Regions from separate parts of the Pseudomonas sp. BIC9C genome, predicted to be linked through region 1. Evidence: predicted binding sites of a transcription regulator. Region 1 holds the regulator's gene; each other region holds the start of a gene.

Region 1 (9,951 bases):
GTTACTGGTGAACGATCAAGGAGAAACGGTGGCGCGCTACGACAAACTGCACCTGTTCGACGTCGACGTGGCGGACAATCGTGGCCGTTATCGTGAATCCGATGACTATGCTTATGGCAACGGGGTGGTCGTGGCGGACACACCGGTCGGCCGGGTCGGCCTGACCGTCTGCTATGACTTGCGCTTTCCCGAGTTGTACAGCGAACTGCGCGCGGCCGGCGCGGAACTGATTACCGCGCCGTCGGCGTTTACCGCCGTGACCGGCGCCGCGCACTGGGACGTGCTGATTCGCGCGCGGGCCATCGAAACCCAGTGTTATGTGCTCGCGGCTGCCCAGGGCGGGACGCATCCGGGGCCGCGGGAAACATTCGGGCATGCCGCCATCGTCGACCCGTGGGGTCGTGTGCTGGCACAACAGGATCAAGGCGAGGCCGTGCTGCTGGCCAAACGCGACAGCAGCGAACAGGCGTCCATCCGGGCGCGGATGCCGGTGTCCAGTCACCGGCGCTTTTTCTCGCAGGGCGCCCAGCGACCTGCATCAGAACGACGAATTTAAGGCGTAAAGCATATGAGCGAGTTGTTGTCCTCAGTCAGTGAACACCTGTTGGCGCCCGGTGGCGTCACGATCGAAGCCTGCAAGGCGTGCTCGGCGATCTGGCCGGGCCGGGCATCGATGCGGCCGATCTGTATTTCCAGGGGCAGATCTCCGAGTCCTGGGCGCTGGAAGACGGCATCGTCAAGGAAGGCAGCTTCAACCTTGACCAGGGTGTGGGCGTGCGCGCGCAATCGGGGGAAAAAACCGGTTTTGCCTACAGCAATGCCATCACTCTTGAAGCCCTGGGCGCGGCGGCGCGTGCCGCCCGTTCGATTTCCCGGGCCGGGCAGCACGGCACGGTACAGGCATTCACCAGCCAGGACGTTGCGCAGTTGTATGCGCCGGACAATCCCCTGGAGGTGCTGACCCGTGCCGAGAAAGTCGACTTGCTCAAGCGAGTCGACGCTGCGACCCGTGCCCTCGACCCTCGCATCCAGCAGGTCACCGTGAGCATGGCCGGTGTCTGGGAGCGGATTCTGGTGGCTTCCACCGACGGCGGTCTGGCGGCGGATGTGCGGCCGTTGGTGCGTTTCAATGTCAGCGTGATCGTCGAGCAGAACGGTCGCCGCGAGCGCGGCGGTCATGGCGGTGGCGGTCGGACCGATTACCGTTATTTCCTCGGCGAAGACCGTGCCATGGGCTATGCCCGTGAAGCGTTGCGCCAGGCGCTGGTCAACCTTGAAGCGATTCCGGCACCGGCCGGTACCTTGCCGGTGGTGCTCGGTTCCGGCTGGTCGGGCGTGCTGCTGCATGAAGCCGTCGGGCATGGTCTGGAAGGCGATTTCAACCGCAAGGGCAGTTCGGCTTATAGCGGGCGCATGGGCGAGATGGTTGCGTCGAAGCTTTGCACCATTGTCGATGACGGCACCCTGGCCGGTCGTCGCGGCTCGTTGAGCGTCGATGACGAGGGCACGCCGACCGAGTGCACCACGCTGATCGAAAACGGCGTGCTCAAGGGCTACATGCAGGACAAGCTCAATGCCCGTCTGATGGGCGTGGCACGCACCGGTAACGGCCGTCGCGAGTCCTACGCGCACCTGCCGATGCCACGCATGACCAATACCTACATGCTCGCCGGCGAAAGCGACCCGGCGGAAATCATCGCTTCGGTGAAACGCGGCATCTACTGCGCCAACCTGGGGGGCGGTCAGGTGGACATCACCAGCGGCAAGTTCGTGTTTTCCACCAGCGAGGCGTACCTGATCGAGGACGGCAAGATCACTGCACCGGTCAAAGGCGCGACGTTGATCGGCAACGGGCCGGAAGCCATGAGCAAGGTGTCGATGGTCGGTAATGATCTGGCGCTGGACAGCGGTGTGGGCACGTGTGGCAAGGATGGGCAGTCGGTGCCGGTGGGTGTCGGCCAGCCAACGCTGAAGATTGATGCGATCACCGTGGGTGGCACGGGCGCGTAAGCGGTTTTTGAAACAGTGAAGCTTCGGGTGAGTTGCAGGGCAACTCACCCGATCAGGGATTCAACGCAGACCGCGTTGAGTCTCGTCCAGCTCACGGATGTACTTGAAGATTTTACGGCTGGAAGCAGGAGGCTTGTTTTGCGCAACCTCATGCTGGGCCTGACGGATCAGGGAACGCAATTGCTGGCGATCCGCGTCCGGGTATTCGGTGACGAATTTTTCCAGGGTTGCATCGTCGCCACCGATCAGACGATCGCGCCAGCGTTCCAGGTTATGGAAGCGTTCGTTGTATTGACGGGTGGAGGCATCGAGTTGATCGAGCAGAACCAGAATGGCGTCAGTGTCCTGATCGCGCATCAGTTTGCCGATGAACTGAAGGTGCCGTTTACGCGCGATGTTCGCAGTGTGCTTGGGCGCATCGGCCAGAGCCCGGCGCAAACCGTCGGTCAAGGGCAGTTTGGCCAGCAAGTCAGGCTTGAGTGTTGTAAGGCGCTCGCCAAGGTCAACCAGAGCATGCAGCTCGCGTTTGACCTGGGATTTGCTTTTTTCTCCCGTATCGAGGGAGTCGTCGTAAGAATCAACCATGGTGGCAGTCCGCTAAGAAACGCCGCCATGATAACCAGTCGGGGGCCGCTTGTCCGGCCCGGTCGCTCGATGACCGTTACCGAAAGCAGAATTTGAGTGGAGAACAGCATGAGTGCAGTTGAAAGCGTCGGCCCACAAGCGTTGCCGGCACTGCAGGAACAAGTCGAGCAGATCATCGCTGAAGCCAGGCGCCAGGGGGCCAGTGCCTGTGAAGTGGCGGTGTCGCTTGAGCAGGGTTTGTCGACTACGGTGCGCCAGCGTGAAGTCGAAACGGTCGAATTCAACCGCGATCAGGGATTTGGCATCACCTTGTATGTCGGCCAGCGCAAAGGCTCGGCCAGCACTTCGGCCAGCGGTCCGGAAGCGATTCGCGAAACGGTTGCCGCTGCACTGGCCATCGCCAAGCACACTTCGGAAGATGAAGCTTCGGGCCTTGCGGATGCCGCGCTGATGGCGCGGGACATTCAGGATTTCGATCTGTTCCACCAGTGGGACATTACTCCGGAACAAGCCATCGAACAGGCCCTGGCCTGCGAAGCTGCGGCGTTCGCCGCCGACAGCCGTATCAGGAACGCCGACGGCACTACCCTCAGCACCCATCAGGGCTGCCGCGTCTACGGCAACAGCCATGGGTTTATCGGCGGTTACGCATCGACTCGCCACAGCCTGAGCTGCGTGATGATCGCCGAAGCGGACGGCCAGATGCAGCGCGATTACTGGTACGACGTGAACCGCCAGGGCGATCTGCTCGCCGACCCGGTCAGCATCGGCCAGCGCGCTGCGCAACGGGCGGCAAGCCGTCTGGGGGCGCGTCCGGTGCCGACTTGTGAGGTGCCGGTGCTGTTTTCCGCAGAGTTGGCCGGGGGCCTGTTCGGCAGTTTCCTGTCGGCGATTTCCGGCGGCAGCCTTTATCGCAAGTCTTCGTTCCTTGAGGGCACTCTCGGTCAGAAGCTGTTTCCCGAGTGGCTGACCATCGACGAGCGTCCGCACCTGATGCGGGCATTGGGGAGTGCTGCGTTCGATGGCGATGGCCTTGCAACCTATGCCAAACCGTTCGTCGAAAAAGGCGAGTTGGTGTCCTACATCCTCGGCACCTACTCCGGTCGCAAGCTCGGCATGCCGAGCACGGCCAACGCCGGCGGCGTGCACAACCTGTTCGTCACCCATGGCGATGAAGACCAGGCGGCGTTGCTGCGGCGCATGGGACGCGGGCTGTTGGTCACCGAGTTGATGGGCCAGGGGCTGAACATGGTCACCGGCGATTATTCCCGGGGCGCGGCGGGTTACTGGGTCGAGAACGGCGAAATCCAGTTCGCGGTCCAGGAAGTGACCATCGCCGGCAACATGCGCGACATGTTCAAACAGATCGTCGCGGTCGGTAATGATCTCGAACTTCGCAGCAACATCCGCACCGGTTCGGTGCTGATCGAGCGGATGACGGTGGCGGGTAGCTAAGTCTCCCTGTGATACAAAAAGGCGCGCCACCCAATGGGTGGCGCGCCTTTTTTATTGGGGTTGTCCCCTGCCTGCTCGCGAATGCGTCCTCGCTTTCGGCGTCGTCTGACACTTCGCTTTCGCGGGCAGGCTCTCTTGTATGGTAGGGCTTGAAGGGAGGAGGAGGGTCAAGGCGTTCCTGATCGGAGCCGAATCAGGGTTGGTCGAGCCGGTGTTCGCGCTGTTGTGCGCCTGGCGGGTGAGCCTGGCCGAGCGGCTGCTGCCATTGGGGTTGGCGCTGGCGGCGGGGGCGATGTTGCTGGTGGTGACCCACGAAGTCATACCCGAATCGCGCCGTAATGGTCATGACAAGCTTGCCAGCCTAGGTTTGCTGGCAGGATTCTGCTTGATGATGGTGATGGATACGGCGCTGGCCTGAAAAGATCGCAGGCTGCGATCTCTTTATTCGCCTTCGTCGAAGAAGTTGTTGATCAAGGCCACTAGCGCATCCAGCGCTTCCTGTTCCTGCTCGCCTTCCGTGCTCAAGTGGATCGTGGTGCCTTTGCCGGCGGCCAGCATCATCATCGCCATGATGCTTTTGCCATCGACCATGGACTCTGGTGTACGACCGGCGCGGATCTGACACGGGAACTGACCCGCCACTCCAACGAATTTTGCAGAAGCTCGGGCATGCAGGCCCAGCTTGTTGATGATCATGATTTCCAGAGCAGGCATCGCGATGTGAATCCTTTAGCTGAGGTCGCGGTGGCGAACCTGGACGTTCTTCAGGGATTTTTGCAGCGTCTGCCCCAGACGCTCGGTCAGGTAGACGGAGCGGTGATGTCCACCAGTGCAGCCAATGGCAATGGTGACGTAGGCGCGGTTGCTGGCGGCAAAACGAGGCAGCCACTTTAGCAAGTATGTGGAAATGTCCTGGAACATCTCTTCGACATCCGGCTGTGCCGCCAGATATTCGGCAACCGGTTGATCGAGCCCGGACTGCTCGCGCAATTCCGGTTTCCAGTAAGGGTTTGGCAGGCAACGCACATCGAACACCAGGTCGGCGTCCACCGGCATGCCGCGTTTGAACCCGAAGGATTCCACCAGGAACGCAGTGCCGGGTTCCGGTTGATTCAACAGGCGTAGTTTGATGGCATCGCGCAGTTGATACAGGTTCAGGCTGGTAGTGTTGATCTTGAGATCGGCGAGGTCGGCAATCGGCCCGAGCAGGACGCTCTCGACGCTGATGGCTTCGGCCAGCGAGCGGTTGGCGTTGGTCAGGGGGTGGCGCCGGCGGGTTTCCGAGAAGCGCTTGAGCAGTGTTTCTTCGTCGGCGTCCAGGTACAGGACATCGCACTGGATGTGGCGGCTGCGGACTTCTTCGAGCAGGTCGGGGAAGCGTGACAGGTGGCTGGGCAGGTTGCGGGCGTCAATGGAAACGGCGACCAGCGGCTGCATCAACTCGGTATGAATCAGCGCTCGTTCTGCCAGTTCCGGCAGCAGGCCGGCAGGCAGGTTGTCGATGCAGTAGTACCCGTTGTCCTCAAGGACGTCGAGGGCGGTGCTTTTACCTGAGCCGGAGCGGCCACTGACGATGATCAAGCGCATGATTACTGACCGTTTTGCTCGTCCAGGACAACCTGATACAGGGCTTCATTGCTCGGAGCGCTGCGCAGTTTGTCGCGCACGTCCTTGCGATCGAGCATGCTGGCGATCTGTCGCAGCAGCTCAAGGTGCGCATCGGTAGCGGCTTCCGGGACCAGCAATACGAACAGCAGGTCAACCGGCGCGCCGTCGATGGCGTCGAAATCGATAGGGGCATCCAGGTGCATCAATGCACTGATGGGCGAAACACAGCCCTTGAGACGGCAATGTGGAATGGCGATGCCGTTGCCAAAACCGGTGGAGCCGAGTTTTTCACGGGCAATCAGCGCCTCGAAGACATCTTGCATCTCCAGAGCCGGCACTTCGCGGGCGATCAGATTGGCAATTTGTTCGAGGGCTTTCTTTTTACTGCCACCCGGCACGTTCACCAGGGAACGGCCGGGGGTCAGGATACTTTCAAGTCGGATCATGGGTTGGGAGTGTTAACGACCGGTTGCGCCCTGAAGGAGGCTCTGGGTCTTTTCCTTATGCTTTTTGAGTTGTTTATCCAGCTTGTCGGTGAGTGCATCGATCGCAGCGTACATATCGGTATGCTCCGCGTTTGCGACCACTTCATTCCCGGGAATATGCAGCGTGGCTTCGATTTTCTGCTTCAACTTTTCGACGGTCATCGTGACCTGCACGTTAGTGATCTTGTCGAAGTGTCGCTCCAATCGTTCGAGTTTTTCGCCGATGTAGGAGCGGAGAGGTTCGGTCACTTCCAGTTGGTGTCCACTGATGTTGACTTGCATACAGCTTCTCCTTCGTTGCCAGTGCATAAAGCGGTAGACCAGATGATCTACCACTGGAACGCTGTGGCGTGGCCCTACATCAACCGCTTGCGTTCGCTCGAAGGCGCGATCCCGAGGGATTCGCGGTACTTGGCGACGGTGCGGCGGGCCACCTGAATGCCTTGTGCCTCCAGTAAACCAGCGATCTTGCTGTCACTCAACGGCTTTTTCTGATTTTCCGCGGCAACCAGTTTTTTGATGATCGCCCGGATCGCCGTGGACGAGCATTCACCGCCTTCGGAGGTGCTTACGTGACTTGAGAAAAAGTATTTCAGTTCATAAATGCCCCGGGGGGTATGCATGAACTTCTGAGTGGTTACCCGTGAAATCGTCGATTCATGCATGCCGACCGCTTCGGCGATGTCATGCAGGACCAGCGGCTTCATGGCTTCGTCGCCATACTCCAGGAAGCCGCGCTGATGCTCGACGATCTGGGTGGCTACTTTCATCAGGGTTTCGTTGCGGCTTTGCAGGCTCTTGATGAACCAGCGGGCCTCCTGCAACTGATTGCGCATGAACGTGTTATCGGCGCTGGTGTCGGCGCGGCGTACGAAACCGGCGTACTGGGCGTTGACCCGCAGCCGTGGCACCGACTCCTGGTTCAGCTCCACCAGCCAGCGTTCGTTGTCCTTGCGCACGATAACGTCAGGAACGACGTACTCGGCTTCGGTGGACTCGATCTGCGAGCCTGGGCGCGGGTTGAGGCTCTGGACCAGTTCGATGACCTGGCGCAGCTCGTCTTCCTTGAGCTTCATGCGGCGCATCAGCTGGCTGTAGTCGCGGCTGCCAAGCAGGTCGATGTAATCGGTGACCAGGCGCTTGGCCTCGGCCAGCCAAGGGGTCTTGGCTGGCAACTGGCGCAATTGCAGCAGCAGGCATTCGCCCAGGTTGCGGGCGCCGATGCCGGCGGGCTCGAATTGCTGGATGCGGTGCAGGACGGCTTCGATTTCGTCCAGTTCGATGTCCAACTCCGGATCGAAGGCTTCGAGGATCTCCTCGAGGGTTTCGTCCAGATAGCCCTGATTGTTGATGCAATCGATCAGGGTCACGGCGATCAGGCGATCGGTGTCGGACATCGGAGCCAGGTTCAGTTGCCACAGCAAGTGGCTTTGCAGGCTTTCGCCGGCCGAGGTGCGGGTGGTGAAGTCCCACTCGTCGTCATCGTTGCTGGGCAGGCTGCTGGCGCTGGTCTGGTAAACGTCTTCCCACGCGGTGTCGACGGGGAGATCGTTGGGGATGCGCTCGTTCCAGTCGCCTTCATCGAGGTTATCAACCGTCGGGGCGCTTTCCTGGTAGGAGGGTTCCTGGATGTCAGTGTTGGGCTTTTGTTCGGCGTTGTCGGCCAAGGGGTCGGAATTGTCGAAGTCGTCGCCTTCTTCCTGGCGTTCGAGCATCGGATTGGACTCCAGGGCCTCCTGGATTTCCTGTTGCAGGTCCAGGGTCGACAATTGGAGCAGGCGGATGGCCTGTTGCAGCTGCGGTGTCATCGTCAGCTGCTGGCCCATTCTCAAGACTAGCGATGGTTTCATGGCTGGGGCTTAACACCTTATTCGCCGGCGCACATGCGCCATCCACTACGGGGCGCCGGAGCGCCAAACATAAGCAAATTATATGCCCGAAACCGTAGCGTTTGCCTAGAGCGCTGTAACAATAAAAAAGTGTTGATTTTTTATCGGGACAAGCGCTCGGACGACCTGCCAGATACCTCTGCCTTTACAGGCGGAACTCATGGCCCAGGTACACTTCCTTGACCAGGTTGTTGGCCAGGATGGTCTCTGCGTCACCTTCGGCAATCAGTTGGCCGTCATTGACGATATAGGCGGTTTCACAGATATCCAGGGTTTCACGAACGTTGTGGTCCGTGATCAGCACGCCAATGCCCTTGGCCTTGAGGTGGTAGATGATCTGCTTGATGTCCCCGACCGAAATCGGGTCCACGCCGGCAAAGGGTTCGTCGAGGAGGATGAATTTCGGGTTGGTGGCCAGGGCGCGGGCGATTTCCACGCGACGGCGCTCACCACCGGACAGGCTCATGCCGAGGTTGTCGCGGATGTGGCTGATGTGGAATTCCTGCAGCAGGCTTTCCAGCTCCTTGCGACGGCCGGCCTTGTCGAGTTCCTTGCGGGTCTCGAGGATGGCCATGATGTTGTCGGCCACCGACAGTTTGCGGAAGATCGACGCTTCTTGCGGCAGATAGCCGATACCGGCTTTGGCGCGACCGTGCATGGGCTGGTGGCTGACGTCCAGGTCGTCGATCAGGACGCGACCCTGATCGGCCTGGACCAGGCCGACAATCATGTAGAAGCACGTCGTCTTGCCGGCGCCATTGGGGCCGAGCAGGCCTACGATCTGTCCGCTGTCGATCGACAGGCTGACATCGCGCACGACCTGGCGGCTTTTATAGGCCTTGGCCAGATGCTGAGCTTTCAGAGTTGCCATTACTGGGTTTTCTCTTCGTTTTTCTTCTTCGGCTGGATCACCATGTCGATACGCGGGCGTGCCTCGGTGACCTTGCTGCCCGTGGCGCGACCGGCGCTGGCGAGCTTCTTGACTGTGTCGTAGACGATTTTTTCGCCTTGGGTGACGTTGTTGTCCTTGTCGACAACTTTGGCCTTGTCGATCAGTACGACGCGGTTTTGCGCGGCGTGATACTGGATCGTCACGCCCCAGCCCTGAACGGGCTTGGTATCGCCAGCCGTTTGCAACTGCTCGAAGTACGCCAGGTTGCCCACCGAGGTCACTACGTCGATGTCGCCAGTCGGGGTGCGGGTGATGGTCACAGTGTTGCCTGTCACCTTCATCGAGCCTTGGGTGATGATCACGTCACCCTTATAGGTAGCAATACCTTGCTTGTCGTCCAGTTGGGCATCGTCGGCCTGAATGCGGATAGGCTGCTGTTGATCTTCCGGCAGAGCCCAGGCGCTCACGCTTCCCAGTGCTGCGCCCAGACTGAGCAAAATCGGGAGGGTTTTAACGAGCCTCATACTGTCCTCTTACGTTCGATAGCAGGTGTATCCTGCTTTCTTTCAAATACGCTTTCATTCCCTTGCCAGTCGATACACCGCCAGCGCCGTCGATTCTAACGTCTTGCTCGGTCTGCGCATATTGCTGCTGCGGGAACACAGTCATGCGGGTGCTGGTGATCAGGGTTTTACGGTTTTTCTCATCGAAGCGCGTGATGCGCACGTCATCGATCAGTTCGACCTGTGTGCCGTCAGGGTTGACCTCGCCCTGCAGACTCTGGACGTGCCAAGGGTATTCAGTGCCGCGGAACACATTCAGGTCGGGGTTGGTCAGCAATGTCACCTCGGTCGCTTTCAGATGCTCGACCTTGTCGGATACCAGATCATATTGCAGCTTGCCGTCGGGCAGGTACTGCACGCTGTGGGCGTTGATGGCGTAATAGTCGATCGCGCTTTCATCGATCGGCGTTACCGGCTTGTCGAGGAAGCGTTCCGGGCTGATGTTCCAGTAGCCAGCCGCGGCG
Region 2 (9,951 bases), on a different contig from region 1:
AGACAGCCAGTTTCACCTTGTGCGGTGACCACATGTTGAACAGGTCATGTTCCAGCTCGATACCCAACTGTGTGGAGTTCTGGGTGCCAAAGCGGCAGAACTCGCTGCCGACGCAGGTTTTCACCGTGCGGATGGATTTGCCATAGGCGTGGCCGGATGGCATGTCCAGGTCTTTCCATACCCCCGGCAGGTCTTGCTTGCGGATGCCCAGCAAGTCGATGCGCTGGCCACCGGTAACCTTGACCATCGGCACGTTGTACTTGTCGGCAACGTCGGCAATGCGCCGCAGTTCCGAAGGATTGGTCACACCGCCCCACATCCGCGGGACTACAGAGTAAGTGCCGTCTTTCTGAATGTTGGCGTGAGCCCTTTCGTTGATCAGGCGCGATTGCGGATCGTCCCTGGCTTCCCCCGGCCAGGTGGAAATCAGGTAGTAATTGAGTGCCGGCCGGCAAGTGGCGCAACCATTGGGTGTGCGCCAGTTCAGGTAGCCCATGGTGTCCGCGATGGTCAGCAGGTGCTGCTCGCGGATGGCCTGGCGGATCTGCCCGTGGTTGAGATCGCTGCAGCCGCAGATGGCCTTTTCGCTTTTCGGCTTGACGTCGGCGGCGCCGCCCACGGTGTTGATCAGGATCTGCTCCACCAAGCCCGCGCACGAACCGCAGGAGCTGGCTGCCTTGGTGTGTTTCTTGACGTCGTCGACACTGAACAGCCCGTGCTCCTGAATCGCCTTGACGATGGTGCCTTTGCACACGCCGTTGCAGCCGCAGACTTCGGCGCTGTCGGCCATGCTCATGGCTTTGTCCTGGCCCTGATGCCCTACGTCGCCAAGCGCATTTTCACCGAACATCAAGTGATCGCGGATCTCACTGATGGCATGGTTTTCACGGATCTGCCGGAAATACCAGCCGCCATCTGCCGTATCGCCGTACAGGCAGGCGCCGACCAGCACGTCATCCTTGATCACCAGTTTTTTGTAGACCCCGCCAATCGGGTCCGAGAGGGTAATGGTCTCGGTGCCTTCGCCACCCATGAAGTCGCCGGCGGAAAACAGGTCGATGCCGGTGACCTTCAGTTTGGTCGAGGTCACCGAGCCCTTGTAGGTGGCAAAACCGAGTTGCGCGAGGTGGTTGGCGCAGACTTTGGCCTGTTCGAACAGTGGCGCCACCAAACCGTAGGCGATGCCGCGATGGCTGGCGCACTCACCGATGGCATAGATCCGCGGGTCATAGGTTTGCAGGGTGTCGTTGACCAGAATCCCGCGGTTGCACGGAATGCCGGATTTCTCCGCCAGTTCGGTATTGGGGCGAATGCCGGCGGCCATCACCACCAGGTCCGCGGGGATGATGTCGCCGTTCTTGAACTGCACCGAACCGACCCGGCCGTTGCCCGCGTCGTGCAAGGCCTGGGTCTGCTCGCTCAGGCGAAAGTGCAGGCCGCGAGACTCCAGGGCTGTTTGCAGTAATTGGCCGCTGGTCTTGTCCAGTTGCCGCTCCATCAACCACTCGCCGATGTGCACCACGGTGACGTGCATGCCCCGCAGCATCAGGCCGTTGGCGGCCTCCAGGCCGAGCAGGCCGCCACCGATCACCACGGCGTGCCGGTGGGTTTTCGCGGTGTCGATCATGGCCTGGGTGTCGGCGATATCGCGGTAGCCGATCACGCCCTCAAGGGTGTTGCCGGGAATAGGCAGGATGAAAGGCGTCGAGCCGGTGGCGATCAGCAAGCGATCGTATTCGGCTTCGCTGCCGTCTTCGGCAATGACCCGGCGCTTGACCCGGTCGATCTCTACCACTTTGCGGTTGAGCAGCAGTTTGATGTTGTTGTCCAGATACCAGCTCAGGTCGTTGAGCACGATCTCTTCGAAGGTCTGTTCGCCCGCCAGCACCGGCGACAACAGAATGCGGTTGTAGTTGGTGTGCGGTTCGGCGCCGAAGACCGTGATGTCGTACAGCTCTGTGCTCAGTTTGAGCAATTCTTCCAGGGTCCGGACCCCAGCCATGCCGTTGCCGATCATCACCAGTTTTAGTTTTTTCATCAGGTTCTCCGGGGAGCTCAGGCCTGCCTCATCAGGGTTCAGGCCATGCTCGACAAATTTTGCGCAAACAAAAAAAGGCGTCCCGCCAGTTACCTGGCGAGGACACCTTTGTCCTGGTCCCGTTCTCTCGGGAAGTGCAGCCTTCGTCGTTGAAGCCTGCGCTTTATGTCTGTTGAAAGAGGTAATGCAGCGGTTGTGCCAAGTCGCTCAGGTCCCGTGTTTATTGGCGTTCCTCCCGTTTTCAGGGACAGAACCGTGAGGGAATGCACCGATTCAAAGCGCGCTGCCCGCTAATGGAGCGCAACCACCAGCAGCACCAGATTGAGCAACAGCGATACCAGCGCCAATGTTCGCCAGACCTTCAGTGGCTCGCGCTCCAGCAATGGTTTGGGGCGCACATTCAAACTGCGGCGTTCGCCCTGTTCGATCAGCAGTAACCATTCTTCCGCCGTTTCGAAGCGTTGATCGGGGGCCACCGCCACGGCGCGTTCCAGGTTATGGGCGATCCAGTCCGGCAGGTCGGGCCGGTAGCGGCTGGCGTTGACCGGGAGGCCAAACCTCGGGCGCTGGAACGCTTCGATTTCGCCATAGGGATAGTGCCCGGTGAGCAGGAAATACAAGGTCACACCGACGGCGTACAAGTCCTGCTGTGGCGTCGGCACTTCACCGCGAAAGGCTTCCGGTGCAATGTAACTGGGTGTGCCCGGCAGAGCCCAGGGCAGGTCTTGCGAGAGACCGGGGCAGTAGGCGAGGCCGAAATCCAGCAGGCGCAACTCACCGTCGTGCCCCAGTAACAGGTTTTCCGGTTTGATATCGCGATGCAGAATCTGCCGTCGATGCAGCAGACCGACCGCTCGCAGCAAGCGTTCGGCGATGTCTTGCCATTGGGGCAGTGGCAACGGTCCGCCTTGCTCATATCGTTGCGCCAGGGTAGCGCCCGAATATTCACGCATCACGTAGTACAAATGCTGACGCTGGCTGACGGCATGGACTTCAGGAAAATGTCGACCGGCTACGCGTTTGAGGAACCACTCTTCCGACAGCAGCGCTTGCCCGGCCTGGTGATCGTCGTGCAGGCGGCCCGGCAGCGTTTTCAGCAACCAGGGTTGTTGCTGATTGTCGCGAACGCGATAAAGCAGTGATTGCTGGCTCTGGGCGACGATCCCCTCGACCTGCCAGCCCTCGAACGTCTGACCCGGTTTCAAGGCTGGCGGCAGTGGCCATTGCTGCAAGTGAATCAACGCATCGCCAATACTCGCTTCACCGAGGGCATCGACCCGCACCAGCAAGGCGCTGGCATTGTCCTGGCTGCCCGCCAGGTGTGCGGCATTGACCAGGGTTTGCGCTGCGCTGTTCAAGTCCGGTTGATCACGCAGGATCGCCGCAATGGCGGTATCGCCCAGGACGGCCCAGATGCCATCGCTGAGCAGAACGAAGCTTTCATCGGGGCGCAACTCACCGTCGAGAAAATCCAGCACCAGATGTTGATCGAGGCCCAGGGCCCGTTTCAGCACATGTTGCATGCCCGGCTGATCCCAGACGTGATCCTCGCTGATTCGCTGCAATCTATCGGCGTGCCAGCGATACACCCGACAATCGCCGACATGGGCCAGGGTAAAGCGCCGGCCGCGCAGGACCAGCGCACTGAGGGTGGTCAGCAGCGGTTGTCCGCCGCCATTGGCCTGCAACCAGCGGTTTTGCGCCAACAGCAGACGATCAAGTGCCTGTGCGACGCTCCAGGTTTCCGGCGTGGCGTAGTAATCCAGCGCCAGGGCCTGCAACGTCGAACGGGCAGCCAGACCGCCATCGGCGCACTGGCTGACACCGTCGGCGATGGCGAACAGGTAACCTTTGCTCGCCGCCAGCGCCGGAGCCGGCGTGACCAGGCGCAGGGCATCCTGGTTTTCCTCGCGAGGACCGATGGCGCTGGCTTCGGCGAAACTCAGTTGCAGGCTCATCGAGACCTCAGACCCGCGCAGCCGTCACGGCGGCCGAACCCCAGGTGGTTCTCCAGCGCCGTTTCACGCCGTGCAGGCCGAACCAGGCCAGTACGCCGAGGCTGGCGAACAACCACAGCGCCAGTTGATAGCTGCCGGTGCTTTGCTTGATCGCGCCCATGCCGGCCGCGAGGGCAAAACCACCGATGCCGCCCGCCATGCCGATCAGGCCGGTCATCACGCCGATTTCCCGACGAAACCGCTGCGGCACCAACTGGAATACCGCGCCATTGCCTGCACCCAGACCGAGCATGGTGCAGACGAAAAGCGCCAGTGCGGCGTAGGAATTCGGCAGGTTGAACCCGACAGCGGTAATGCAGATCGCCGCGACGGTGTACATCGCCAGCAAGGTCCGAATACCGCCGAAACGGTCAGCCAGCGCGCCGCCCAAGGGGCGCATCAGGCTGCCACCAAACACGCAGGCAGCAGTGTAGTAGCCGGCAGTGACCGGGCTCAGGCCGTACTGGTCGTTGAAATAACCGGGCAGGGCGCTGGCCAGGCCGATGAAGCCGCCGAACGTCACACTGTAGAAAAACATGAACCACCAGCTGTCACGATCGCCCAGGGCCTTGAAGTAGTCGGCCATGGATTTGGCTTTTGGCCGCTCGGGGGCGTTTTTGGCCAGCCAGGCGAAGACGATCAGGGTCAGAATCAGCGGAATCAGGGCGAAGCCGAACACGTTGCTCCAGCCAAACGCCGCCGCCAGCACCGGGGCGATCAATGCGGCGAACACCGTGCCCGAGTTCCCCGCACCGGCGATGCCCATGGCCTTGCCTTGGTGCTGCGGCGGATACCACTGCGATGCCAACGGCAGGGCGACGGCGAAAGAAGCGCCGGCCATGCCGAGGAACAGCCCCAGCAGCAACGCTTGCTCGTAGCTGTGGATACCGAGTTTCCAGGCGCCGAACAGGGCGCAGATCACGATGACCTGACCGATCAGGCCGGCAGTTTTGGGCGACAGACGATCAGCCAGCATCCCCATGACAAAACGCAAGACCGCCCCGGCCAGAATGGGTGTGGCCACCACCAGCCCGCGTTGCTGCGTTGTCAGGTGCAGGTCGGCGGCGATCTGTACCGCCAAGGGGCCGAGCAGATACCAGACCATGAAGCTCAGGTCGAAATAGAGGAAGGCTGCGAACAATGTGGGTGTATGGCCAGATTTCCAGAAGCTTGAATTCATCGCGCACCTCAGCTGTGAAGAGTCTCGGAAGGAGTCATGAGCTTGCAGGTGGGGCGCCGTTACGGCCGCACCACCGGCCCCGTGCTGTGGGGCCAAAACGAAAAAACGCCGCGACCCGATTCGCCAGGGGCAAATGAGGTGCGCGACGTCTTTGTCGTAGGTGGGGCAACCGCCGTTGGTTACCTGTGGTGATTACTTAGCGAGATTTGTGCCAACACTCGAAACCGAGTTGCAGCCATTCGCGAGCAAGCCCGCTCCCACATTTGATCGCGGTCGAATGTGGGAGCGGGCTTGCTCGCGAAGGCGATAGATCATTCACCACTGGGCTTCAGCCGAGCAATTCGCTCATGGCAATGATCTGCTCCGCCACTTGAATCAGCTTCTGCTGTCGGCTCATCGCCTGGCGGCGCATCAGGGTGTAGGCCTCTTCCTCGTTGCAACTCTTCATTTTCATCAGCAGCCCTTTGGCCAGTTCGATGCGCTTGCGCTCAGCCAATTGCTGGTCGCGGGCATGCAACTGGGCACGCAGGGCCTGGTCGCTTTCGAAGCGCGCCATGGCCACATCGAGAATCGGCTGCAGGCGTTGTGCGTGAATGCCTTCGACGATGTAGGCACTGACCCCGGACTTGATCGCCTGTCGCATCACCTCGGGGTCGTGCTCGTCGGTGAACATCACAATCGGTCGGGGCTGGTCGCGAGTCACCAGCACCACTTGTTCCATGACATCGCGCCCCGGTGACTCGGTATCGATCAGGATTACATCCGGACGCACCGTTTCGACGCGTTCGGGCAAGTCGATGGTCAGGCCGGATTCATCAATCACTTCGAAACCGGCCTCGGTCAGGGCGGCCTTCAGGCGTCCGACTTTTTTGGCAGTGTCGTTGATCAGCAGGATACGCAGCATGTTCGTGGTCTCCTGTCAGTGGCTGGCGGATCGGTGCGAGCTGTCGCTCATGGCGTGCAGTTTGAAGCTGCGGGCATAACCGGCCGGGTCCGAACCGTCCCAGATTTTGCCGTCGATCAACTGACTGCTACGCATTTCCTCGGCCGACGAAGCGACGCCGACGGCACTGGCGGCCTGACGGTAGAGGTCCAGTTGCTGGACCTGCCGGGCCACCGCGAGATAGTCGGGGTCATCGCGCAACAAACCCCAGCGGCGGAACTGGGTCATGAACCACATGCCGTCGGACAGGTACGGCAGGTTGACCTCGCCATCCCCGTGCAAGCGCAGCGCGTGCGGGTCTTGCCAGCGATGGCCAAGGCCGTCGGCGTAATCACCCAGCAGGCGCGGTTCGATGCAGTCCAGTGGTGCGTCAAGGTACTGCGCGGCACTGAGCAATTGTGCGGTACTGCGGCGATTCTCGGTGCTTTCTTCGATGAAACGGCTGGCTTCCAGGACCGCCATCACCAATGCCCGCGCGGTATTGGGGTATTGCTCGACGAATGCGCGGGTGCAGCCGAGGACTTTTTCCGGATGATCGGGCCAGAGGGTCTGGGTCGTGGCCAGGGTGAAGCCCAGGTCCTGTTGCACGGCGCTGGCAGACCAGGGTTCGCCGACGCAGAATCCGTCGATACGCCCGGCTCGCAGGTGCGCGACCATTTGCGGTGGCGGCACCACTACGCTGTCGACATCCAGCAGCGGGTGAATGCCCTGGCTGGCGAGCCAGTAATACAGCCACATGGCATGGGTGCCGGTTGGAAACGTCTGGGCGAAGGTGAGTTTTGAGCGAGTTTGGTGCACGTGCCGATCCAGTGCTTCAGGACTGGTCACTCCCAGCGCCTGCAAGCCGCGGGACAGATTGATGCTCTGGCCGTTCTGATTCAGGCCCATCAGCACGGCCATGTCGGTCGCGGCCACGCCACCGATGCCCAGGTGAACGGCGTAGACCAGGCCGTAGAGACTATGGGCAGCATCGAGTTCGCCGCTGACCAGTTTGTCCCGCAGGTTGGCCCAGGACGATTGGCGCTTGAGGTTCAGGGTCAAGCCATGGGGCTGGGCGAAGCCCTGGGTGGCGGCGACAACCACCGAGGCGCAGTCGCTCAGGGCCATGAAGCCGAGATTGATTTCGGTTTTCTCCGGGGCATCGCTGCCATTGACCCAGGCCAGAGGGCCGGCTGACGGTTCGTTCATCGCGTGATCACCTTGCAAAAAAAACGTCGTCCCGAGTGCTTGCATGAGCAGGCCGGGGACGACGCCATTGTCTTTGCACACATTCCGTCGTTGGCATGGGTGCTGGTGCCTTAAGTGGTGCAAGGCATATGCCATTAACCGTTGATTTGCTCACGCGCCTCGCTTGCCACCCCGTTGCCCGGCTATAATCGCCGCCTCAATTCGCCGCCAATCGAGTCAAATCCGCCCATGTACACCCTGGCCCGTCAGCTGTTGTTCAAACTCTCCCCGGAAACCTCCCACGATCTGTCCCTGGACCTGATCGGCGCGGGCGGACGTCTTGGGCTCAACGGCTTGCTGTGCAAGGCCCCGGCGAAGACGCCGGTGAATGTCATGGGCCTGGACTTCCCGAATCCGGTGGGGCTGGCCGCCGGCCTGGACAAGAACGGCGCGGCCATCGATGGTTTCGCCCAACTGGGTTTCGGTTTTGTCGAAATCGGCACCATCACGCCGCGTCCGCAGCCGGGTAACCCGAAGCCACGCCTGTTCCGCCTGCCGGAAGCCGAGGCGATCATCAATCGCATGGGCTTCAACAACCTCGGCGTCGATCACCTGCTGGCCCGTGTGGCGGCGGCCAAGTACAAGGGCGTGCTGGGCATCAACATCGGCAAGAACTTCGATACGCCGGTCGAGCGTGCCGTGGACGACTACCTGATCTGCCTGGACAAGGTTTACGCCCACGCCAGCTATGTGACGGTCAACGTCAGTTCGCCAAACACGCCGGGCCTGCGCAGCCTGCAATTCGGTGACTCGCTCAAGCAGTTGCTGGCTGATCTGGCCGAGCGCCGTGCGGAGCTGGCCCTGCGTCATGGCAAGCATGTACCGCTGGCGATCAAGATCGCGCCGGACATGAGCGACGAAGAAACCGCGCAGGTTGCGCAAGCGCTGATCGAAACCGGAATGGATGCCGTCATCGCCACCAACACCACCCTGAGCCGCGTAGGCGTCGAAGGCATGGAGCATGGCGACGAGGCCGGTGGTCTGTCTGGCGCCCCGGTTCGCGACAAGAGCACCCACACCGTGAAAGTGCTGGCATCGGAGCTGGGTGGTCGCCTGCCGATCATCGCTGCCGGTGGCATTACCGAAGGCAAGCACGCCGCGGAGAAAATCACCGCTGGCGCGAGCCTGGTGCAGATCTATTCGGGCTTCATCTACAAAGGCCCGGCGCTGATTCGTGAGTCGGTAGACGCCATCGCAGCCCTGCGCTGAGCCCTTGTAGGAGCGAGCTTGCTCCGGGCGGCGTTCCGACGATGGACTCGAGAACACCGCGTGTATCCAGAAAGCACGCGTTATCGTTGACGTCCATCGCGAGCGAGCTCGCTCCTACAGGGGGGATTGTTCTGGGCCAACGAGCAGGCATAAAAAAGGGCTCCTTAAAAGGAGCCCCTGGGCCGGAGCCCGCCGTCCGGATGGGACGTGCGTGGTTAATTCAGTACAAAATCAGATTGTCGTGTCGGAGTGTTGTGCCCTGTAATTAGCCGACGGCGTGAAGTTCGTTGAGTCTGTGGATTCCCGCAGTGCCGGTCATACCGTCCCAGTTGTCGCCGCGTCCTTCTCGCCAGCCGTTGATCCAGGCTTGACGTACCGACGGTAGAGTAAATGGGCAAAGCTCACGGGATTTGCCACCAACGCCATATTGATATCCGCGCAAAAACGCTCTTTCCAACGGATCACGCTTAAGTCTTCTCATAGGGTGTTGCCCTCACTTGTTGACTGTATGTATCGCGTCGACCTCAATCGAGGTCTGGCAGAAATGTCTGCCGTTGGCGGCTCGCTGCCGGCGTGGCGAGCCAAGGTGTTGGCGTCCGTTGTGGCGCCAACCTGTATTGAGTTCTAACCAATGCGTCACATCGAGGGAATGATCGTTTTGTCATAAGGACGTAACTATTAATGTGCTAAGGCCATAAGTAACAGCGTGTTTGTAGCGTATTTATTGGCCAAACCCCGGTATGATCGGCCCTGCGCTGGATGATGGGCTTAATCCTTTAGTGAGAATGGCTCCCGTTGCCGGGAAGCACTATTCGACGAAGGGTCGACTTATGACATTTTGTTGCATCAACTTTTTTATCTGCCCTTGCATCTAAGCTCATTTAACCCGGGCAGCAAGGGTGGAACGGCACACCTTCGTGCCACGCGGGCGCTCTTCGAGAAAAGCGCCTGATTGAAAACCGGACCGGCAATGCGTTGCCCGGTCACTCAGCTAAAGGTTCTGGAATTCCCATGTCCGATCGTTTCGAACTCTTCCTCACTTGCCCAAAAGGCCTTGAAGGCCTGCTCATCGAGGAAGCCGTCGGGCTTGGCCTTGAGGAAGCGCGGGAGCACACCTCTGCCGTGCGCGGCATGGCCACCATGGAAACCGCTTATCGCCTGTGCCTGTGGTCGCGCCTGGCCAACCGCGTGCTGCTGGTGCTCAAGCGTTTCCCGATGAAGGACGCCGAAGACCTGTACCACGGCGTGCTGGACATCGAGTGGGAAGACCACATGCTCAATGACGGCACCCTGGCCGTCGAATTCAGCGGCCATGGCTCGGGTATCGACAACACCCACTTCGGCGCGCTGAAGGTCA
Region 3 (9,951 bases), on a different contig from region 1:
ACGACAGCTACAACTCCAGCTACGACAATGCTCGGGAAAAGTCCTGGCAAGTGCGCCACGACTACAACTTTGTCGCCCTCGGCGTACCGGGCCTGACCCTGATGAACCGCTACATCAGTGGCGATAACGTGCACACCGGCAGCATCACCGATGGCAAGGAATGGGGGCGTGAATCGGAACTGGGCTACACCGTGCAGAGCGGTGCGCTGAAAGACCTGAACGTGAAATGGCGCAACTCGACCATGCGTCGCGACTACAGCAACAACGAGTTCGATGAGAACCGCCTGATCATCAGCTACCCGATCAGCCTGCTGTAAAGTTCACTACCGTTATCGCGAGCCTTCTACAGAAAAGCACCGGACACAAAAATGCATGGCCAGCCTGGCCGAGAAGTCCTGCAGGTTTACGCTTGCAGGGCTTTTCGGTCAGGCTGGCCATCTCATTAAACCCCTCTCTCGAGGGGCTCTTTGTGAAGCAGCATCAACCAACACGCATCAAGTCATCTGAATGATGGTCTGCATGATGGTGCTCTGGGTGGAGATGGTCTTGGCGTTCGCCTGATAGTTGCTCTGCGCCTTGATCAGGTCGACCAGTTCGTTGGTCAGGTTGACGTTGGACTCTTCCAAGGAGTTGGAAACGATCGAACCCAGGGTGCCGGTTTCCGGTGCATCGTAGCCCGGGATGCCCGATGCGTAGGTTTCTTTCCAGCTGGTGCCGCCTACCGGCTGCAGGCCTTGCTCGTTGGTGAAGCTGGCCAGGGAAATCTGGCCGATCGGCTTGGTCTGGTTGTTGCTGAAGTTGGCCAGCAGCACTCCGCTGCCGTCGATGGTCAGGTTGGTGATCTGGCCAGTGGCGTAACCGTTCTGTGCCGGAATCGAACGCGCGGTGTCGGCGTTGAACTGCGTGGTGTTGGCCATGGCGATGGTCAAACCTGCCGGGTCGGCTGCGGCGCCGTTGGCTGTCCAGACGCCATTGGTCACGGAGCCCGGAGTCCAGTTGGTGATCTTCAGGTCACTGCTGATCACCGAAGTCGGTGGCGTGGTTGGCGGCGTCACGGGGGTGCTGACCGAAGTCAGTTTACCGGTGGAATCGAAGGACATGGTCGAAGCAACCGGAGCGGTAACCTTAGGATCACTGCCATCCGGGTTGCGGCCATCGATCAGTGTGTAGGTGTCCCACGTATTCGCGCCAGTCTTGACCATGTATTGATCCATGGTGTGCTGGTTACCCTGAGTATCGAAGATCGGGGTACTGAACGACTTGGTAAAGGTCTCGGTCTTGGACGGGTCGAACTTGTTGGCCGCAACCGTCTGGTCGATCACCGCCGAGGTGGAGTTCAGGTTGATCGTCGACGACACGGTGCTGGTGGACTTCGGCGCCAGGTTGGAGGTATCGATCCGCAGGTCGGTCAGCACCCCGTTGACGATCTTGCCGTTGGAATCCACACCGTAACCTTGCAGGCGGGCAGTGCCGTCGCTGTTGGTGACGTAGCCTTCCTTGTCGGTCTTGAACGTACCGGCACGGGTGTAGGTCAGGGAGCCGTTATTGCTCAGGACAAAAAAGCCATTGCCCTGGATACCCATGTCGAGCACGTTGCCAGTGTTGCTCACGTCACCCTGGCCGAACTGCTGGGAAACGTTGGCCAGGCGCACGCCGTTGCCGACGGTCTTGCTGCCGGTGCCCAGGCGGGTCGCCGAGTACACGTCTTCGAATTCTGCACGAGACGATTTGAAACCGGTGGTCGCGACGTTGGCGATGTTGTTGCCGGTCACGTCCAGTTGTTTGTTGGCTGCATAGAGACCGCTAAGGCCGATATTGAAAGACATCATCACTCCTTTGTGCCGTGTTAGTCGGCTCTACATACCAATGGTTTGTACTTTGGACAGGGCAACGCTGCCCAGCCCGGCCAGATTGAGCATCAACTCACCGCCGGTCTGGCTGATGGTCACGCTGTTGACGGTCGCGGGCAGGTTGGTGATCAACGCAACGGACTTGCCATCGATCGTGGTCGTGGCGCCAAAGGTGTAGGTGCCCGCAGGTACCGTCTCACCCGCATCGTTCTTGCCGTCCCAGATGAAGCTGGCGTTGCCGGCCTTCTGCGAGCCGAGGTCGATAGTACGCACGGTCTTGCCGCTGGCATCGGTGATCTTCAGGGTGGCGGACGCCACCGAAGACGGAACCACTACCGTACCGCTGAGGCTCTTGGTGGTATCGACCACGGCCTTGTCGCCCGGTGCGATGACCGAACGGCCCACCAGCGACGATGCCTGCAGTGCCTGGGACGAGTTGTAGTTGCTGGCCAGGCCGCTCACGGTGTCGTTGAGCGTGGTGATGCCTTCCAGGCTACTGAACTGCGCCAGCTGGGCCACGAACGCGCCATTGTCCTGGGGCTCCAGCGGGTTCTGGTTTTTCAGCTGGGTCACCAGCAACTGCAGGAACGCATCCTTGCCCAGGGCCTTGTTGCCCGTGGCACTGCCGGTTGCCGACGCGAGGCCGTCAGTCGTGGTGTTGGTCTTGATCGAGGAGTTGGCCAGGATGTCGTTGAGGCTCAAACCACTGGTGGAATCGGTAACACTCATCTGAGTCGCCCCTTATCACTGACCGAGGGTCAGGACCTTCTGCATCATGGTCTTGGCGGTGTTCATCATTTCGGCGTTGGTCTGAAACGAACGGCTCGCGGAAATCATGTCGGCCATTTCTTCAACCACGTTGACGTTCGGGTAGTAGACGTAGCCCTTGGCATCAGCCGCCGGATGGTTCGGCTCGTAGCGCGCCTCGAGGTTGCTCTGGTCTTCGACCACCCCCAGTACCTGCACGCCCTGACCGGCGGCGTCCTGGCTCTGGAACAGCGAGTCGCTGCCGCCGCTCTGGCCGCCCTGGAACATGGTGGCGAACACCGGGTGGCGCGCGCGGTAGGTCTGGTCGATGCTCGACGAGACGGTCTCGGCGTTGGCAATGTTCGAAGCGACGGTGTTCAAACGCGTGGTCTGCGCACTCATGCCGCTACCGGCAATGTTGAAAACACTGGATAGAGACATGGCTTACTCTCCGCGCAGGGCTGATACCAGCCCTTTGAATTTGCTGTTGAGCAGGGTGAAGCTGGCCTGGAAGCCGATCGCGTTTTCCGCGTAGTTCGACTGCTCCAGCTGAGCATCCACGGTGTTCTGGTCGATCGACGGTTGCATCGGCGTGCGATACAGCAACGACTCGTCGCCATTGCCCAGACCTTCAGCTTCGATATGACGGCTGTTGGTCATGTTCAAGGCGAAGGTGCCGTTTTTGGTTTTCTCGTTCTGCTCGGCGAGCACTTTCGAGAAATCCAGATCCCGAGCCTTGTAGTTCGGGGTGTCGGCGTTGGCGATGTTGTTGGCCAGGACTTCGGCACGCTGGGCGCGGAAGCCCAGGGCTTGTTCGTGGATACCGAGCGCTTTATCGAAGCTGATGCTCATGTCGGGAAACCTTCGGGTGACCTGATTTTACGTAGGATCAACTTAGCAAGCCCCATGCCAATTCAAAAAAGCCCGGAAACCGGGGCTTTGCCGGCCATGGCAATGCGGCAATGCCAGAAAAGCGGCAACGGGTTTCCGCCGGATGCCGCTTTTCTGCCGCTTCCTCCATTCGCAGAACACCATCTGACCCTGTGGGAGCGGGCTTGCCCGCGAAGGCGTCGTATCAGCCGATATCAACTTTTCTGGTCCACCGCTTTCGCGGGCAAGCCCGCTCCCACAGGGGGTGGCGGTGCCCGCAGAAAATCATCAGGCATAAAAAAACGGGAGCCCATGAGGACTCCCGTTTTCGATGACACCAGCAAAAATCACTTCGCCTGGTAAATGATCCCCGGGCTGCACTGGACCATCTGGTAATGATCCGGCAAACCGTTCAGTGCTTCGGAAGCACCGAGGAACAGGTACCCCCCCGGCTTCAACGTACTGTGGATGCGCAACAGGATGTCCTTCTTCACCTCGGCGGAGAAGTAGATCAACACGTTGCGGCAGAACACGATGTCGAACTTGCCCAGGCTCACGTAGCTGTCCAGCAGGTTGAAGGAACGGAACTCCACCCGGCTCTTGATCGGCGCCTTGATCGCCCAGCGCCCCGGCCCTTTCGGGTCGAAATAACGCTGCAGGCGCTCTGGCGACAGACCACGGCCGATGGCCAGGCTGTCGTACTCGCCAGTCTTGCAGTTGGTCAGCATGGTGCCGGACAGGTCGGTGGCAACAATCTGCACGCCCATCCTTAACTGACCCATGTTGACCCGCTCGAACTCGTCGATGGACATCGACAGCGAATACGGTTCCTGGCCTGAGGAGCACGCCGCCGACCAGATGCGCAGGCGCTGGCCAGGACTGGCCTTGATCGCTTCGGGCAGTACCTTGTTCTTCAAGACTTCAAACGGGTAGGTGTCACGAAACCACAGGGTTTCGTTGGTGGTCATGGCGTCTACCACCTGCTCGCGCAAACCGCTGCGCGGCTGGGTCTGCATGCGCTGAACCAGCTCACCCAAAGACTTGATGCCTTGCTGTTCCATCAGTTTGTTGAGACGGCTGGAGACCAGGTACTGCTTGTTTTCACCGAGCAAAATGCCACAGGCTTTTTCCAGGAACACCCGGAACTGTTCGAAATCCAAATTACCCGTAGACAATGATGCCGCCTCTTAAATCGTGTTGACTGCCAGGGGCGCAGGCCCCTAGCTGATATCTGCTGCCTTGATCCGGTCGACTACCCGGGATGCCAGGTCATCAGGACGGAATTTGGCCAGGAAGTCATCGGCACCGACCTTCTTGACCATCGCCTGATTGAAAACCCCCGACAACGAAGTATGCAGGATGATATGAAGCTTTTGCATGCGCGGGTCGTTGCGGATTGCCGCCGTCAGGGTGTACCCGTCCATCTCCGGCATCTCGATGTCGGAGATCATCATCAGGAACTCTTCTTCCGGTTTCTTGCCCTCATCGACCAGTTTGCGCAGGTAGTCCAGCGCTTGCCGACCGTCGTTCAACGCCACCACTTCGACACCGACCGTTTGCAGGCAACGGGTGACCTGCTTGCGTGCCACCGACGAGTCGTCGACCGTCAGCACTCGCAACGAAAGCGCCTTGTGCTGGGTTTCGACATCCACCACGCCGACGGAAATCGCTTCCGGCGTCGGCGCCACTTCCGCCAGCACTTTCTCGACGTCGATGATTTCGACCAACTGATTGTCGACCCGCGTCACTGCCGTCAGGTAGTGATCGCGTCCGGTGCCCTTGGGTGGCGGATGGATCTCCTCCCAGTTCATGTTGACAATGCGTTCCACCGAGCGGACCAGGAAACCCTGGGTCTTGGTGTTGTACTCCGTGATGATCACGAAGGGATTGTTCTTGTCCTTCAAAGCACCGGAGCCGGTCGCCATCGCCAGATCAAGGATCGGTATGGTCGCCCCCCGGATGTTCGCCACACCGCACACGACAGGACTGGATTTGGGCATCAGTGTCAGTTGGGGGCATTGCAGCACCTCCCGAACCTTGAACACATTGATCCCGTACAGCTGCTGACCGTCGAGACGGAACAACAACAGCTCCAGGCGATTCTGCCCCACCAGTTGCGTGCGCTGGTTTACCGAATCCATTACACCAGCCATGCCCAGACTCCTACACCAACGCCAAGTGTTGTTGCGACGCGCCTTCATCACTAAACGGCACGGCGCTTGCTTTTTTAATCGTTATGAACACAGAACCGACATTTTTTCGACGCCTGACCACACCCTGCCGCAAATGGCTCGGCGTGCTGGCGGCTGTTTGCCTGTTCAACGCTGGCAGCCCTGCCCTTGCTGACGCGGTTACCTTGCCTGACATGCTTATCGGCGTCACTCAGGGCTTTCTTGAATTCACCGTAGAAGACTATCTCGCCACCAGTCAAACGGAAGGTCGCTACGAGATCCAGGTCAACCCGCTCGATCCGCGCATGCACATGCCGATGTGCGACAAGGAATTGACAGCAACCCTTGAGAGCCCCAAGCCGCTGGGACGGGTCACGGTCAAGGTCCGCTGCGAGGGCGCGGCCCCCTGGACCGTCTTCGTGCCCGCTCAAGTCCGGCTGTTTCGCGATGTCGTGACCACCGCCCGACCACTGCGCCGCGCCGCCATTGTCGAGCCTGGGGATGTGGTCCTGCGCGAGCGCGATATCAGCCTGATCAGCCAGGGCTACCTGACCTCCCTTGATCAAGCGGTCGGGCAGCGACTGACCCGACCAACGGTCGCCGACCAGGTGATTACCCTGGTGCACATCGAACAGGCCGAGGTCATCCGCAAGGGTGATCAGGTAGTGATTACCGCCCGCAGCGGTACGCTCAGCGTGCGCATGCCGGGCGAAGCCCTGTCAAACGGCAGCCTGAGCGAACAGATCCGGGTGAAAAACCTCAACTCCCAGCGAGTCATCAAGGCGCAGGTCATGGCGCCGGGGCAGGTGGAAGTGTCCATGTAAGGCTCTCGGTTCACCGGAATGTGGCGCTTGCCGCGGCTGTTCCCTAGACTGTGCTCCATGCAGGGCAAGCGCTGACGCGCGCGAGGTTCATTGATAAATGGACCTAAAGTTTTCCAGGGAATGGCCGAAACCATGGCAAGCGTCCAAATTCCCAGAGGTTTTTTATCATGGTCATCGATTTCAGCCGTTTGAACAGCTCCTCGTCCCTTACGGGCAGTACACGTACCAGCGCCAGCAAGGAAAGCGCCGAAGCCGGCAAATCCGCGCCGCTGGAGTCCGCGGCCGAACAGGCCGGTACCGTCAAAAGCGGGGAATCGGTACACCTCAGCGAAGAGGCTCAACAGTTGCAGAAGGTCACTGACAAGCTGCGCGATCAGCCTGCCGTCGACAAAGCCCGCGTGGCCGAGTTGAAAGCAGCGATTGCCGATGGCAGCTATAAGGTCGACAGCAACCGTGTAGCCAGCAAACTGCTCAACTTCGAAGCCCAGCGCTAGGCCACCGCCGGCGCCAGGCTTTTGGACGCTTAAAACCCAAGGCCAGCCATGCACGACACTCATTTACTGCAACTGATCACCGACGACTTTGCTCCAGCGCAACACTTGCTGGAATTACTGCAGACCGAATCCCTCGCATTGCATGGCCGCGACATGCCATTGCTCGAGGACATCCTGGCGCAGAAACAGGCATTGGTCGTCTTGCTCGAACAGCATGGCCGCAAGCGCAGTGAAGTTCTCGCCAGCCTCAACCTGCCGACCAACCGTGCCGGTCTTGAGCAATTGGCCAGTCAGTCGAGCATTGGCGACCAGTTGCTGGCGCAAAGTGACGTGTTGACCGATCTCCTGGCCCAGTGCCAGGCCATCAACGCCAACAACGGTCAGTCGATCCTCACTCAGCAGGCCGCTACGGCCACCCAGCTGAAAATCCTCACCGGCGGTGAAACCCCGGCGCTTTACGATGCCAGCGGTACATTCTCCAAGCTTGCCAAGCCACGCCCGCTCAGTCAGGCTTAGCCCGCTCGATGAGCCCGCTCTATCCAAGACGCGAAAGATGCTGGCAAAATGCTGGCTAGCCGTAGTCAAATTTTGTCTGGAGATTGATTAACCGTGTCCAATGCCTTATCCGTGGATGATGCTCCGCAGCCACCCAAGGTGCTCTCCACGCCCTTGGAAATCTCCGGCAACCTGCGCCAGCTGCTCGAAAGCCATGACCCGCTGATCATCACGTTCCACGAGCGCAGCCAGCGCTTCCAGAGCTATCTGGTGGATCTTGACCGTGACAGCAACATGATCGCCCTGGACGAAATGATCCCCCGCGATGGCGAGCGCTACCTGCTGGCGGGCGAACCGTTCAAGGTCGAAGGCTTCCACGAAGGCGTGCGCATTGCCTGGGAAAGCAACGGCCAATTGAACATCGACGAATCCGGTGGCAGTCGCTGCTATCGCGGCACCCTGCCCGATGAAGTGGTGTACCACCAGCGCCGCAATGCGTTCCGTGCGGCACTGAAGCTGGCACAACTGGTCAACGTCAACCTCGACGGCGAAAAGCTCAAGGCTCCCATCAGCGGCAAGTTGCTGGATATTTCCGCGACCGGCTGCAAACTGCGTTTCGACGGCGACATCACTGACAGCCTGCAACTGGGCCAGGTGTACGACCGCTTCAGCGCCGACCTGCCCTTTGGCAAAATGACCGCTCCGGTCGAATTGCGTTATCTGCACTTCGAAGAAAAGATTTCCACCACCTTCGCCGGCGTTCGCTTCCACAACATGAGCGGCCTGGTGCAGCGTCAGGTCGAACGCTTCGTCTACCAGTTGCAACGCGAAGCACGCCGCTTCGACAAAGACGACATCTGATAGAGCGCCAAAAAAAACGGGTAGCCCTTGCGGTGACTGCCCGTTTTTGTGCCCGGGATTTAAGGCCTGACCTCGCTGAGGTTTGGGTCCCGCCCTGCATCAGGATCTTCCGGCGGCTGATCGGATTCAGTTTCGGTGACAGTTTCAGGTTCTGATTCAGGCTCTGGCCCGGTATTCACCGGAGTGTGCATCTGATCCTGCACCACCTGCTCGTCAACACGCGGGTCGAGGCAGGCCACCAGCGGTGAGCTCGTCATGTTGTCCGGCATGGCCACGTGATGCAGCGGCGCATCTTCCACCTGATGCAGGTTGGTCACCGCTTTCGGGCGAATCCGCCACACCAGTACCAGCGCGAAGAAACTGAAAAACGCATAAAGCATCTGGCTGCCGAACAACTTCATCAGCACGCCTGCCACCAGCGGCCCGATACTCGCGCCAACGCCATAGGTCACCAGCAGCATTGCCGTCAGGGACACCCTGCGATCGCCTTCGACATGGTCGTTGGAGAACGCGACCGCCAACGGATACAGGCAGAACTGCACCAGCGAACAGACGAAACCGGCGACAAACAGAATCTCCAGCGGCACCTGCGGCATGATCGCCAACGGTAATGCCGCCAGGGCCAGGCTGAATGCAAAACTGCGGATCAACACGGCCCGATCGTAGCGGTCGGACAACCAGCCCAACGGCCACTGCACCACCAGCCCGGCAAAAATGCAGCACCCCATGAACAAGCCGACCTGCTCCGTGGACAACCCTTGCTGCGAGGCATACAGCGGCGCCAGACCGTAGAACGAACCGACGATCAGGCCTCGCCCCGAGCACCGTGCTCAATGACTGTGGCACGCGCTTGATAAAGAACCGTGGTTCCATGGGCGCCGGATGCAAGGGTGCAGGGTGAATACGCCGGGTCAGGGCCACGGGCACCAGGCACAGGGCGAAACACAGGGCGACCAGCATCAGCAGCTCCAGCCCCAGCGCCGGGTGCATGACCAGAATCAGCTGCCCCATCACCAGGCCCAGGTAAGAGGCGATCATGTAACCGCTGAACACCAACCCGCGCTGCCTGGCTTCGGCCTGCTCGTTCAGCCAGCTCTCGATCACCATGTACTGGCACATCATGCCGAGGCCGACGATCACCCGCAGGAACAACCAGGCCGGCAGCCAATCGATCAGGCCATGGCCCAGCACCGCCGCGCCGACAATCCCGGCACAGGCCGAGTAGGCCCGGATATGCCCGACCCTGGCAATCAACCGGTGACCGATCTTGCCCCCCAGCACCAGGCCGAAGTAGTTGGCCGCCATCAATGCACCGACCCACAGGCTGTCGACATGATCGGCAGCCAGGCGCAAGCCCAGGTAAGTACTCAACAGGCCCGAGCCGATCAACATCATCAGCGAGGCGAAATACAGCGCTCGAAAGGATTTCCAGATTTGGCGCATCGGCGTTCCGAGCGGCTCCTTGCAGTGAGAATCGGCTATCGCTAAACGATAGCCGGATGTCGACGGATCGTCAGGCCTGGGCTGCTAAAACACGCCTTTCCCAGGGAGTAATTTCATCCTGGAAACTGCTCAGCTCCAGGGTCTTCGAAGCAATGTAGCCTTCGATGAATTCCGCACCGAACAGTTCCTTGGCCAG

Evidence for each region. The regulator sigma-54, encoded in region 1, starts transcription at its own class of promoters, with help from an activator protein. The targets are predictions, from matches to a motif close to ANTGGCATNNANNTTGCTNT.
Region 2: the regulator sigma-54 is predicted to act here: its motif matches at 7,463-7,482, upstream of RS887_RS01675 (CmpA/NrtA family ABC transporter substrate-binding protein).
Region 3: the regulator sigma-54 is predicted to act here: its motif matches at 3,492-3,511, upstream of flgB (flagellar basal body rod protein FlgB).

What each region holds. Positions count from the first base shown of each region.
Region 1 is NZ_JAWDGM010000002.1:873,769-883,719, forward strand. Features, by position in the region: gene RS887_RS13875 (carbon-nitrogen hydrolase family protein) at 1-556, shown strand, start outside; partial or broken gene tldD (metalloprotease TldD) at 569-2,010, shown strand; gene yjgA (ribosome biogenesis factor YjgA) at 2,071-2,595, opposite strand; gene pmbA (metalloprotease PmbA) at 2,704-4,050, shown strand; partial or broken gene RS887_RS13895 (ZIP family metal transporter) at 4,205-4,468, shown strand; gene RS887_RS13900 (HPr family phosphocarrier protein) at 4,492-4,764, opposite strand; gene rapZ (RNase adapter RapZ) at 4,780-5,637, opposite strand; gene ptsN (PTS IIA-like nitrogen regulatory protein PtsN) at 5,640-6,104, opposite strand; gene hpf (ribosome hibernation-promoting factor, HPF/YfiA family) at 6,117-6,425, opposite strand; gene RS887_RS13920 (RNA polymerase factor sigma-54) at 6,500-7,993, opposite strand; gene lptB (LPS export ABC transporter ATP-binding protein) at 8,178-8,903, opposite strand; gene lptA (lipopolysaccharide transport periplasmic protein LptA) at 8,903-9,448, opposite strand; gene lptC (LPS export ABC transporter periplasmic protein LptC) at 9,435-9,951, opposite strand, start outside.
Region 2 is NZ_JAWDGM010000001.1:354,333-364,283, reverse strand. Features, by position in the region: gene nirB (nitrite reductase large subunit NirB) at 1-2,038, opposite strand, end outside; gene RS887_RS01690 (bifunctional protein-serine/threonine kinase/phosphatase) at 2,329-3,996, opposite strand; gene RS887_RS01685 (nitrate/nitrite transporter) at 4,004-5,215, opposite strand; gene RS887_RS01680 (ANTAR domain-containing response regulator) at 5,544-6,119, opposite strand; gene RS887_RS01675 (CmpA/NrtA family ABC transporter substrate-binding protein) at 6,135-7,346, opposite strand; gene RS887_RS01670 (quinone-dependent dihydroorotate dehydrogenase) at 7,575-8,594, shown strand; gene rmf (ribosome modulation factor) at 8,860-9,075, opposite strand; gene rlmKL (bifunctional 23S rRNA (guanine(2069)-N(7))-methyltransferase RlmK/23S rRNA (guanine(2445)-N(2))-methyltransferase RlmL) at 9,606-9,951, shown strand, end outside.
Region 3 is NZ_JAWDGM010000001.1:980,019-989,969, forward strand. Features, by position in the region: gene RS887_RS04650 (OprD family porin) at 1-317, shown strand, start outside; gene flgE (flagellar hook protein FlgE) at 495-1,826, opposite strand; gene flgD (flagellar hook assembly protein FlgD) at 1,857-2,579, opposite strand; gene flgC (flagellar basal body rod protein FlgC) at 2,595-3,038, opposite strand; gene flgB (flagellar basal body rod protein FlgB) at 3,042-3,449, opposite strand; gene cheR (protein-glutamate O-methyltransferase CheR) at 3,815-4,642, opposite strand; gene RS887_RS04680 (chemotaxis protein CheV) at 4,688-5,620, opposite strand; gene flgA (flagellar basal body P-ring formation chaperone FlgA) at 5,704-6,462, shown strand; gene flgM (flagellar biosynthesis anti-sigma factor FlgM) at 6,630-6,956, shown strand; gene RS887_RS04695 (flagellar protein FlgN) at 7,005-7,472, shown strand; gene RS887_RS04700 (flagellar brake protein) at 7,566-8,312, shown strand; partial or broken gene RS887_RS04705 (MFS transporter) at 8,372-9,755, opposite strand; gene RS887_RS04710 (glutamine synthetase family protein) at 9,826-9,951, opposite strand, start outside.